Linked DNA regions of Pelagibaculum spongiae. The protein of the gene in region 2 interacts with the protein of the main gene of each other region in a pairwise test. Links are inferred from orthologs where the notes say so. Each region holds a gene or a part of one and is shown on either strand. Other genes may lie near its edges.

The links. Proteins that work in one complex are often made in the same cells at the same time.
Region 1: the proteins of hfq (region 2) and rho interact in binary tests that used the Escherichia coli proteins (3 or more experiments, as listed by UniProt). The link is inferred for Pelagibaculum spongiae from one-to-one orthologs.

What each region holds. Positions count from the first base shown.
Region 1 is NZ_QDDL01000006.1:136,073-139,646, reverse strand. What follows is about bases 684-3,574. They hold rho (transcription termination factor Rho), read right to left. Parts: upstream 2,814-3,574; coding sequence 1,554-2,813; downstream 684-1,553. Other genes in these bases: trxA (thioredoxin TrxA), read right to left, coding at 3,108-3,434; DC094_RS14790 (DUF3135 domain-containing protein), read right to left, coding at 1,082-1,396; DC094_RS14795 (FadR/GntR family transcriptional regulator), read right to left, coding at 684-919. In the rest of the region: more of DC094_RS14795, read right to left, coding at 164-683. UniProt on the Escherichia coli protein: Facilitates transcription termination by a mechanism that involves Rho binding to the nascent RNA, activation of Rho's RNA-dependent ATPase activity, and release of the mRNA from the DNA template.
Region 2 is NZ_QDDL01000002.1:316,838-322,715, reverse strand. What follows is about bases 2,938-5,878. They hold hfq (RNA chaperone Hfq), read right to left. Parts: upstream 4,565-5,878; coding sequence 4,310-4,564; downstream 2,938-4,309. Other genes in these bases: mutL (DNA mismatch repair endonuclease MutL), read right to left, coding at 5,821-5,878; miaA (tRNA (adenosine(37)-N6)-dimethylallyltransferase MiaA), read right to left, coding at 4,696-5,637; hflX (ribosome rescue GTPase HflX), read right to left, coding at 2,976-4,292. In the rest of the region: DC094_RS07410 (ATP phosphoribosyltransferase regulatory subunit), read right to left, coding at 1-421; DC094_RS07405 (DUF2065 domain-containing protein), read right to left, coding at 424-606; protease modulator HflC, read right to left, coding at 720-1,598; FtsH protease activity modulator HflK, read right to left, coding at 1,601-2,797. UniProt on the Escherichia coli protein: RNA chaperone that binds small regulatory RNA (sRNAs) and mRNAs to facilitate mRNA translational regulation in response to envelope stress, environmental stress and changes in metabolite concentrations.

The DNA.
Region 1 (3,574 bases), on a different replicon or contig from region 2:
ATTGGTTTAAGCATTCACTAAAGGTGATTGTTTTTAGTAGATTTAGTTGTCAGAACTTTGAAATTGAATTTTTATACTAGGTCACTTTAAGGTGTGCATTCATCATGAAGTGGTTTGGGTATAGATAATAAAACGGCAGCTCAAGGCTGCCGTTTTGAATATTTTACTTACTGACCGGATCAACTAATGGTGTAGGAATATTCGCTGGAGGCAAGTCACCGTGCTCCTCCAGACAACGGCGAATATGATGATAATGGCTAGAAACTGCTTTAGCAGCAGCCGTTGCATCACCCGCTAAAATGGCATCAACAATATGACGATGTTGTGAATCCATTTCGTTACGTGCATCTTCGTTGGTTAATGCTGCATTCAAGTTGCTAGCCGCAGTGCGCTTAAGCAATTGATACATCCAACGGAAGGTATTAAACAGTACTTTGTTACCACTCGCTTTCACTACTGCTAGGTGGAAACTAATATCCATTTCTGCAGGTGTTTGCTCATATTCATGCTTAAGGTGGTTAGCTGCATCTAAGCATTTGACCAGCTCAGCCTTGTCTTCATCACTGGCGCGTAACGCGGCAAGTGCTGCTGCCTGTTGTTCCAAAAGGTTTCTAAATTCTAACGTATCGTCAACAAGTTCGGGGCAGATTGCTAGCAAATCAGCCAATGGGCCGATGTAGGTATCACTCAGACTTGCAGTGACATAAGTGCCACCACCTTGACGGCTGAACAATAAGCCTTTGGCTATTAATTTCTGGATTGCTTCACGTAATGAAGGGCGAGAAATTCCAAAGCGCTCGGCTAAAACTCGTTCAGGAGGCAAGCGACTAGCAACAGGAATTTCACCTTCGAGAATCATAGCTTCGATCTTGGCCATGATCGTATCTGATATTCTTGGAGCTTGTTTACCTGCAGCCATCTTAACGCCTATACACCGCTAGGGTGCCTAACTAGAATAAACTGACTCAATTACAGCAAAAGCTACACAGTTCTGCACGATTAAGCCGATAAGAAAACACAATAAAGCGCTCTGCGCATATTTATCAAAACACAGATCAACAAGTAACCGGAAAACAGCCACTTATTTCTTTAACGGCAGGATTTTTGCCTTATGCGAAGATAATTGACATGCACTAACCAATCCTTGCCCTCCGTAAATTTGCTTCCACATCATATGACTGTATGTAATACAGGCGCTTAGTGGACTTGGTGCAATGCGACTAATTTGTTCCAACTTCCATTGAAATGCCCTTAGTCTCAGTTGCCTGTCAGAAGCGGCTTGATCAATCACTTCATTGACCATTTTCTGTTTTATCTGATCAAGCTTTTTCGGATTTTTCTGAGCTAATTCAACCCACTGGTCAAAACTCAATTGACTAAAAAAAGACTGACTCATCGCGCACCTCTTTCGAGTAATGTTATGCCGGTGCGATATCTGAATGATCATTCAGATCGGTAAGACCATTTTAGCCGCTAAAACATTTTTAGCGCATCGATTATTTTGACTGGTAATAAAAAAGGGCCCGCAGGCCCTTTTTTAAAGATTTTTCAGATCAAATGCGCTTCATCGAATCAAAGAATTGCGCATTGGTCTTGGTATCTTTCAAGCGATCCAGCAAGAATTCAATCGCTGACAACTCATCCATCGGGTGGAGAATTTTGCGCAGGATCCAAACCTTTTGCAATTCAGCTGCTGTAGACAGCTTTTCTTCACGACGGGTGCCGGAGCGGTTGATATTAATCGCCGGATAAAGACGTTTTTCAGCAACCTTACGATCCAGATGGATCTCCATGTTACCGGTGCCTTTAAATTCTTCGTAGATTACTTCGTCCATCTTAGAGCCAGTATCTACTAAGGCAGTTGCAATAATGGTCAAGCTTCCGCCTTCTTCCACATTACGTGCTGCACCAAAGAAACGCTTTGGACGATGCAATGCGTTAGCATCAACACCACCAGTCAACACCTTGCCTGATGACGGCACAACAGTGTTGTAAGCACGTGCCAGACGAGTAATCGAATCCAGCAGGATCACTACATCTTTTTTGTGCTCAACCAAACGTTTGGCTTTCTCGATGACCATTTCAGCAACCTGAACGTGACGGCTTGCTGGTTCATCAAAGGTAGAAGCAATCACTTCACCTCGAACCGAACGCTCCATTTCTGTTACTTCTTCTGGGCGCTCATCAATCAGCAATACCATTAAGTAACATTCAGGGTGATTAATCGAAATGCTCTGGGCGATATTCTGCATCAGCATTGTTTTACCAGCCTTCGGCGGTGAAACAATTAGGCCACGCTGGCCTTTACCAATCGGTGCAGAAAGATCGATGATTCGAGCGGTGATGTCTTCGGTACTGCCATTACCACGCTCCATTGACATTCGTTCATCAGCGAAAAGTGGCGTCAGACTCTCAAACAAAACTTTATGTTTAGCAGCTTCTGGTCGCTCAAAGTTAATCTGATCCACTTTCAGCAAAGCGAAATATCTTTCACCTTCCTTTGGCGGCCGGATTTTACCTGCAACGGTATCACCAGTTCTCAGACTAAATCGTCGGATTTGGCTGGGAGAAACATAAATGTCGTCTGGGCCTGCCAGATAAGAGCTGTCTGCTGATCGCAAGAAGCCGAAGCCATCTTGCAAAATTTCCAATACTCCATCGCCGTGAATGTCTTCACCACTTCGGGCGTGAGCCTTTAGGATGGCAAAAATCATATCTTGCTTGCGAGAACGGGAGATACTGTTTAGACCCAGCTCTTGGGCAATATCCATTAATTCTGAGACGGGTTTTTTCTTAAGCTCGGTTAGGTTCATAGCTCATGACTGATTAGTGCGGCTTTTCTTCCTGCGTTTGATAACTCAATGCAAAGCTTTGAGTAACAATTTGCAGAACTTCCCGAAAGTCCGGTTCAGATAAGTAGTTAGTCGAGGGGGTTATAATAGAATCTATTTGTCTGGAGTGTATGTGATCCCTTTCGGGCTGTCCAGCAAACCTTTGAACAGGGTGCTTGTTCCATGTCAAAAACCCCCGTTACTTGTCACACTTTTTTAATCGCTTGAATATAAACCAGGCAACGTAAAACGCTGCCATGGTGTATAGAAAACGATTTAAATATTGCTTTCAATAAAAGCCTGTAACTGTGACTTAGACAGCGCACCGACTTTCATTCCGGCCACTTCACCATCTTTAAACAGCAAAAGTGTTGGAATCCCACGAACGCCAAATTTAGCTGGCGTGCCGTTATTTTCATCCACGTTCATCTTGGCGATAGTAACTTTACCTGCCAGAGTTTCTGCTAATTCATCCAGGATAGGAGCAATCATTTTGCAAGGACCACACCACTCTGCCCAGAAATCTAACAGGACTGGCCCGGAAGCCTGCAGTACCTTCTCGTCGAAGTCGCCGTCAGTCACTGCAACAATATGATCACTCATTCTTAATTCTCCTGATGATGCATTAATGCTCACCTTATATATGCACGATAAAACAGATTTCAACTGGCAGAAACCTTAGCCAACTAATCCAGAATACTTCTTAGTCTCTACGTCTAGCAGTTACGTCATTTTGTCAGGCT
Region 2 (5,878 bases):
CGTCACTTTCAATGCCGCCATGACCAAACAGTTCGATACCGATTTGCGCCGGTGCTCGACCATTACTGAGTCCTTGCGGGTTGGTGCGCAAAACCGTGCCGTGATAACAAAGACGATTAACGCCTGTGCCACCTAACTTGTGGGCATCGATTCGGGCAACTTGTGGTGTGGTGTCGGCACGAATACCGAGCAGTTTACCACTTAGGCTATCGGTGAGTTTGAAAGTCTGGAGTTCAAGATCGCTACCGGCACCGGTAAGCAGGGAATTAAGGTGTTCTACAAGCGGAGGGTATACCAATTGGTAGCCCCAGAGGTTGTAGAGATCCAGTAGCTGTCGCCTGAGAGCTTCAACCTTGGCTGCCTGGGGTGGCAAGAGTTCATCAATTCCCTCGGGGAGCAACCACCGAGTATTATCTTGCATCGTTATCTAACCATGTAAAGCAGCATCAGGCCACCAGTCATACTGGCTAAACCCATCAACTGCAAAAAACGATTATTCTGACTGGCTGCTTGGGTCATCGCTGCTTTCCAGCGAGCGGGTGCAATAAAAGGCAAAATACCTTCAATCACCAGTACCAAAGCCAGTGCAGACCACAAATCATTCATGAGTCACACTACATTAGCGCATAAAGAAAGGCGCAAAAAGGCCGGGATAATCCCGGCCCTAAAGCAAGATTGTAACCTTGTGTGCTGCCTATGTTAAGTAGGCAGCACTAAGATTATTTAGCTTGTTTGTTGAAATAGCGGAAGAATTCACTATCAGGCTTGAGTATCAGAGTATCTTGCTTGCTGTTCAGGCTGAGCTGATAAGCTTGCAGGCTTCTGACAAAGCCGTAGAACTCACGGTCCTGACTATAAGCATCCGCATAAATAGTGGTTGCTGTTGCATCGCCATTACCGCGAATGATTTCAGAATCACGGTAAGCAGTTGCAGCGATTTCAGTACGCTGGCGGTCTGCTTGTGCGCGAATGATTTCAGCGTCTTTCTCACCGTTAGAACGGAACTCACGAGCAATACGATTACGCTCTGTACGCATCCGACGATAAACCGATTCGGTTACTTTGCTCGGTAACTCAATACGTTTGATTCGAACGTCAACCACTTCGATACCGAGTTCCAGCACCTTTGCGTTTGCCGCAGCAACCATTAATCGCATAATCTCTGAACGATCTTCCGAGATGACTTCTTGCAAAGTTCTGCGTGCAAATTCGTCACGTAGATCCTTGTTGATGATATCGGTCAATAGACGTGCTGCCTGTAATTCATCACCACGAGTGGTGGTGAAGTAATTCAGCAAAGCGCCTTCAGATGGGCTGATTTTCCACTCAACAAATGAATCGACTTCAACTGCTTTTTTCTCAGCAGTCAAAAAGCTCGCCGGTGGCGCATCCAATGTAATGATGCGGCGTTCGAATGTACGAACTTCATTAACAATTGGCCATTTGAAATGTATGCCTGGCTGCACGTTGCTTTGGCTGATCTGACCCAAGAACAGCACCATCGCGCGCTGCTTTTCGGAAACCACAAAAACACTGCCATAAATAACTAAGCCGATCAGGCCTAAAATGGCCAGAATTCCACTAGATGATCTGGTCATAATTATTCTCCTACCCGACTTGGAATTCTTGGCGCTACACGACCGCTACCGGTGGTATTACGCTGCGCTTCAAGTCGTGATGGCAGTTGTGAAAGGCTAGAGCCGCCAATGGTTTCGATGTTTGGATTTTGTAGCGCAGAAGCGGCTTGTGGTTGAACACCCATCCGGTCTAATGGCAAATACATTAATGAATTGCCACCTTCTACATCAACCAGAACCTTGTTTACTCGGCTAAACACGCTTTCCATGGTCTCGATATACAGACGATCACGGGTAACTTCAGGCGCTTTTTGATAAGCGGTTAACAGCTTAACAAAACGATCGGCTTCACCTTCCGCTTGTTGAACGACTTGCTCTTTATAAGCGGCAGCTTCTTCCAATTTACGTTTAGCTTGACCTTCTGCCAGAGGAACCGTGGTGTTGGCATAAGCTTGTGCTTCGTTCTTAAAGCGTTCCCTATCCTCACGCGCCTTGATTACGTCATCAAAGGAAGCTTTTACTGCGGATGGTGGATCTGCTTTTTGCAAGTTCAACTGAGTAACCTGTAAGCCTGCGCCGTAGGAATCGAGTAGCTCTTGCATTTTGGTTTTAGTGTCAGCTGCAACTACGTCACGGCCTTCAGTCAAGATAGCGTCTAGCTTGGTTTGACCGATCACTTCGCGCAATGCGCTTTGAGTGATATCACCTAAGGTGCGGTCAGGATCTTTGATCTTTAGAACATAATCTTTCAGATCTTTGATCACATATTGAACCCGCAGATCGATATCAACGATGTTTTCATCTTGGGTCAGCATGGTTGAAGTTAACGGATAGTTACGAACTACGCCGATATCATGAATTTCAACCGTATCGATAAAACGAGGATACCAATGAGGGCCCGGGCCGACAGTATCGTGATATTCACCCAAGCGAAGTATCAAACCGCGCTCTGCTGGCTCAACTTTATACCAGCCAGACAGGAACCAGATTAGCGTCAGGCCTGCCAGAATAAATACGGTACTAATTCCGCCGCCAGGCGTTTTGGCACTGCCAAATCCACCAAATCCGCCGCCTTTGCCGCTGAACTTCTTGGTGAAGTTTTTTACTACTTCATCTAGGTCTGGTGGACCCTGATCTTTTTTAGGACCACCAGAACCACCGGAGTTATTACCCCAGGGATTTTGTCGGTTACCGCCGCCACCCGGTTCATTCCAAGCCATAGATAATTCTCCCCTGTGCGTTATTTCGCACGATGATTGCCAGTGCAACACACCGAATAGCTGCATTCTAGCAGCCAGATTGGGTGAGACACCATGCATCTAAAGACAGATTTTGTGATAAAACGTTGAAACCATAGTGGGGGTTGATTGCCTTTTGACAAGGGATCTGCCGAACTTTTTATTCGGCAGAAACCAGCTCTAGTGGCGAATCTTTAGAAATACCAATCAGGCGAACGCCTGCATTGGCCAACAATCGCTCTACATCTCGTTGTGGTAATTCCAGCTCCAGGATGGCTTCACCCTGATCGCTGTAACGCTCATTGATCACTGCATTTTGCTCAAAAAGTTCGGCACGTAACCGGCCAGCATTAATTGGCAGCAGAATCTCACAACGCATTAAATTGCTTTGCAGTCGCTCGGCAATCGCCTGATAGAGTTCGTCGAATCCTTCCCCGGTTTTTGCAGAAACCCAAACTCTTTGTGGATTGCCTTCTGCATCTCGATCGATTCTTGGTTTTTCATCTAGCAGATCGATCTTGTTATAAACCAATAATTTAGGTAGTTCGCCAGCACCAATATAATCGAGTACTTCATCCACTTCGTGAATGGTTTCTTGACGATTTTCGTCCGAAGCATCGACCACTTGCAGCAATAAACTGGCTTCTAGCGTTTCTTCCAAAGTCGCTCGGAAGGCGGCAACCAGATCGTGTGGTAAATCTCGAACAAATCCAACCGTATCGGCAAGAATCAGACTACCTGCGTGAGGCAATACCAATTTGCGAAGTGTTGGATCGAGTGTGGCAAACAACTGATCGGCTACATAAACATCAGCAGACGTCAGATGATTAAAGAGGGTTGATTTGCCCGCATTGGTGTAACCCACCAAAGATACCGTGGCAATTTCATTTTTGTTACGGGCTTTACGCCCTTGAGCACGTTGTTTACGCACTTTTTCTAGGCGGGCCTGTATCGCCTTGACGCGCATGCTAAGCATACGACGGTCCATTTCCAGCTGTGTCTCACCAGGACCTCTCATACCGATACCACCTTTTTGGCGCTCAAGGTGAGTCCAGCCGCGTACCAGTCGTGAAGACAGGTGTTGAAGCTGAGCTAACTCGACCTGAAGTTTACCTTCATGGGTACGAGCTCTTTGCGCAAAAATGTCGAGTATCAGTCCAGTACGATCAACAACGCGGCACTTGAGGTGATATTCAAGGTTACGTTCTTGGGCAGGAGAGAGGGTGTGATTGAAGATGACTACTTCAGCTTGGTGAGCAGAAACCGCACTGCGAATTTCTTCCACCTTGCCTGAGCCAACAAAATATTTTGCATGGGGAGCACTGCGGCGCCCGCCAACCACATCCATGGGGCAGGCACCAGCAGAGATAACCAGCTCTTCAAATTCCTGGCGATCTTTAAGGTCAGATACCAGTGCAAAATCAAGATGCACCAGTATTGCCTTTTCACCGCTGGCAGGCCGATCAAAAAATAGCAAAGGCCTACTACCGGTTATTATGCATTGCCAGGATCGAACTCGTCATCATCAGTCGTACCGGTCATGCGAACATTTCGAGCGGGTACAACTGTGGATATCGCGTGCTTGTAAACCATTTGGCTGACAGCATTTTTCAACAGGATCACGAACTGATCGAAAGACTCAACCTGACCTTGCAGCTTAATACCGTTAACCAGGTAAATTGATACAGGAATACGCTCTTTACGCAGCGCATTCAGGAAAGGGTCTTGTAAGGACTGCCCCTTTGACATGGTGTCCATCTCCTCAAACTAATTGTTTTTTTTTCGGCGCTCGCCGTGCCCTCCGGGGCGTGAAACAACAACGATAAATGAATACCGCTGCCTGGCTCGCATACAGTGTAGCAGCCATTAGCTAAAGCAAATCACTCTGCTTTTTCTAACATCTGCTCGATTTGGTTTATTGCGCTTTTGTCACCCGCTGTTATTTGGTGTAGCGGATGCTTCCAGTTTCTTAGCCAAGTCAGTTGGCGTTTCGCCAATTGCCTTGTTGCAATCACACCTCGTTCAATCATCTGCTGATAATCCAATTCACCGTTAAGATGTTCCCAGCACTGGCGATAGCCTACTGACCGAATTGACGGTAGCTCCGGATGTAGATCATCACGTTGGTATAACGTGCGAACTTCATCCAGTAGACCTAGCTCCAACATCTGGTTAAACCTTAATGCAATACGTTCATGCAGTTGTGCCCGGCACTCTGGCATCAATGATATCGCGAGGGTGCGATAAGGTAGCGGATTTTCCTTCTGAACGGACTGGTGTTGCGTCAAGGTTTGTCCCGAAATTCGAAACACTTCCAAAGCACGTAACAGTCGCTGTGGATCATTGGGATGTATCCTCTCAGCTGAGACGGGATCTATGACCGAAAGTTCACAATGCAATGCCTGCAACCCCTTTTCTTCTGCTTCTTTCCTTAATTGATCACGAATTTCCGGATCTGATTGGGGTAGCTCAGCTAAGCCTTCTATTAGCGCTTTGAAGTACATCATGGTACCTCCGACTAATAGCGGGATTTTCCCTCGGCTGGAAATCTCGGCCATTTCTTTTAAAGCATCTTCTCGAAACTGAGCTGCAGAATAAGGTTCTGACGGATCACAAATATCAATTAATCGATGCGGTGCTGCGGCCAATTCTTCTGCAGAAGGCTTGGCGCTACCGATATCCATTCCGCGATAAACCATCGCTGAATCGACACTAATAATTTCTGCTGGCATGGTTTTTACCAGCTCGATTGCCAAGTCGGTTTTACCGCTGGCAGTCGGGCCCATCAGCAAAATCGCCGGTGGTAATTTTTTTTCGCTCAAAGCTAACGTCCCCGAAGGAATAAATTTGGTTGCTTGGCCATGGCTTTTTGGCCGCTAAAATCAGGTGTTACTGTTGATGTTTTACTCATTGCAGCGCCATCTCAAAATAGAAGAAACGCCGCACAAGAAAAGCGCCTGCACCGTTAATTACAAAAATGTCGGATGGCGCTGCGCTTATCCAACCTACTGCCCTCGAAGGAATAATTTATCCAGCGCTACCATTGATAAACGCGTCCAGGTA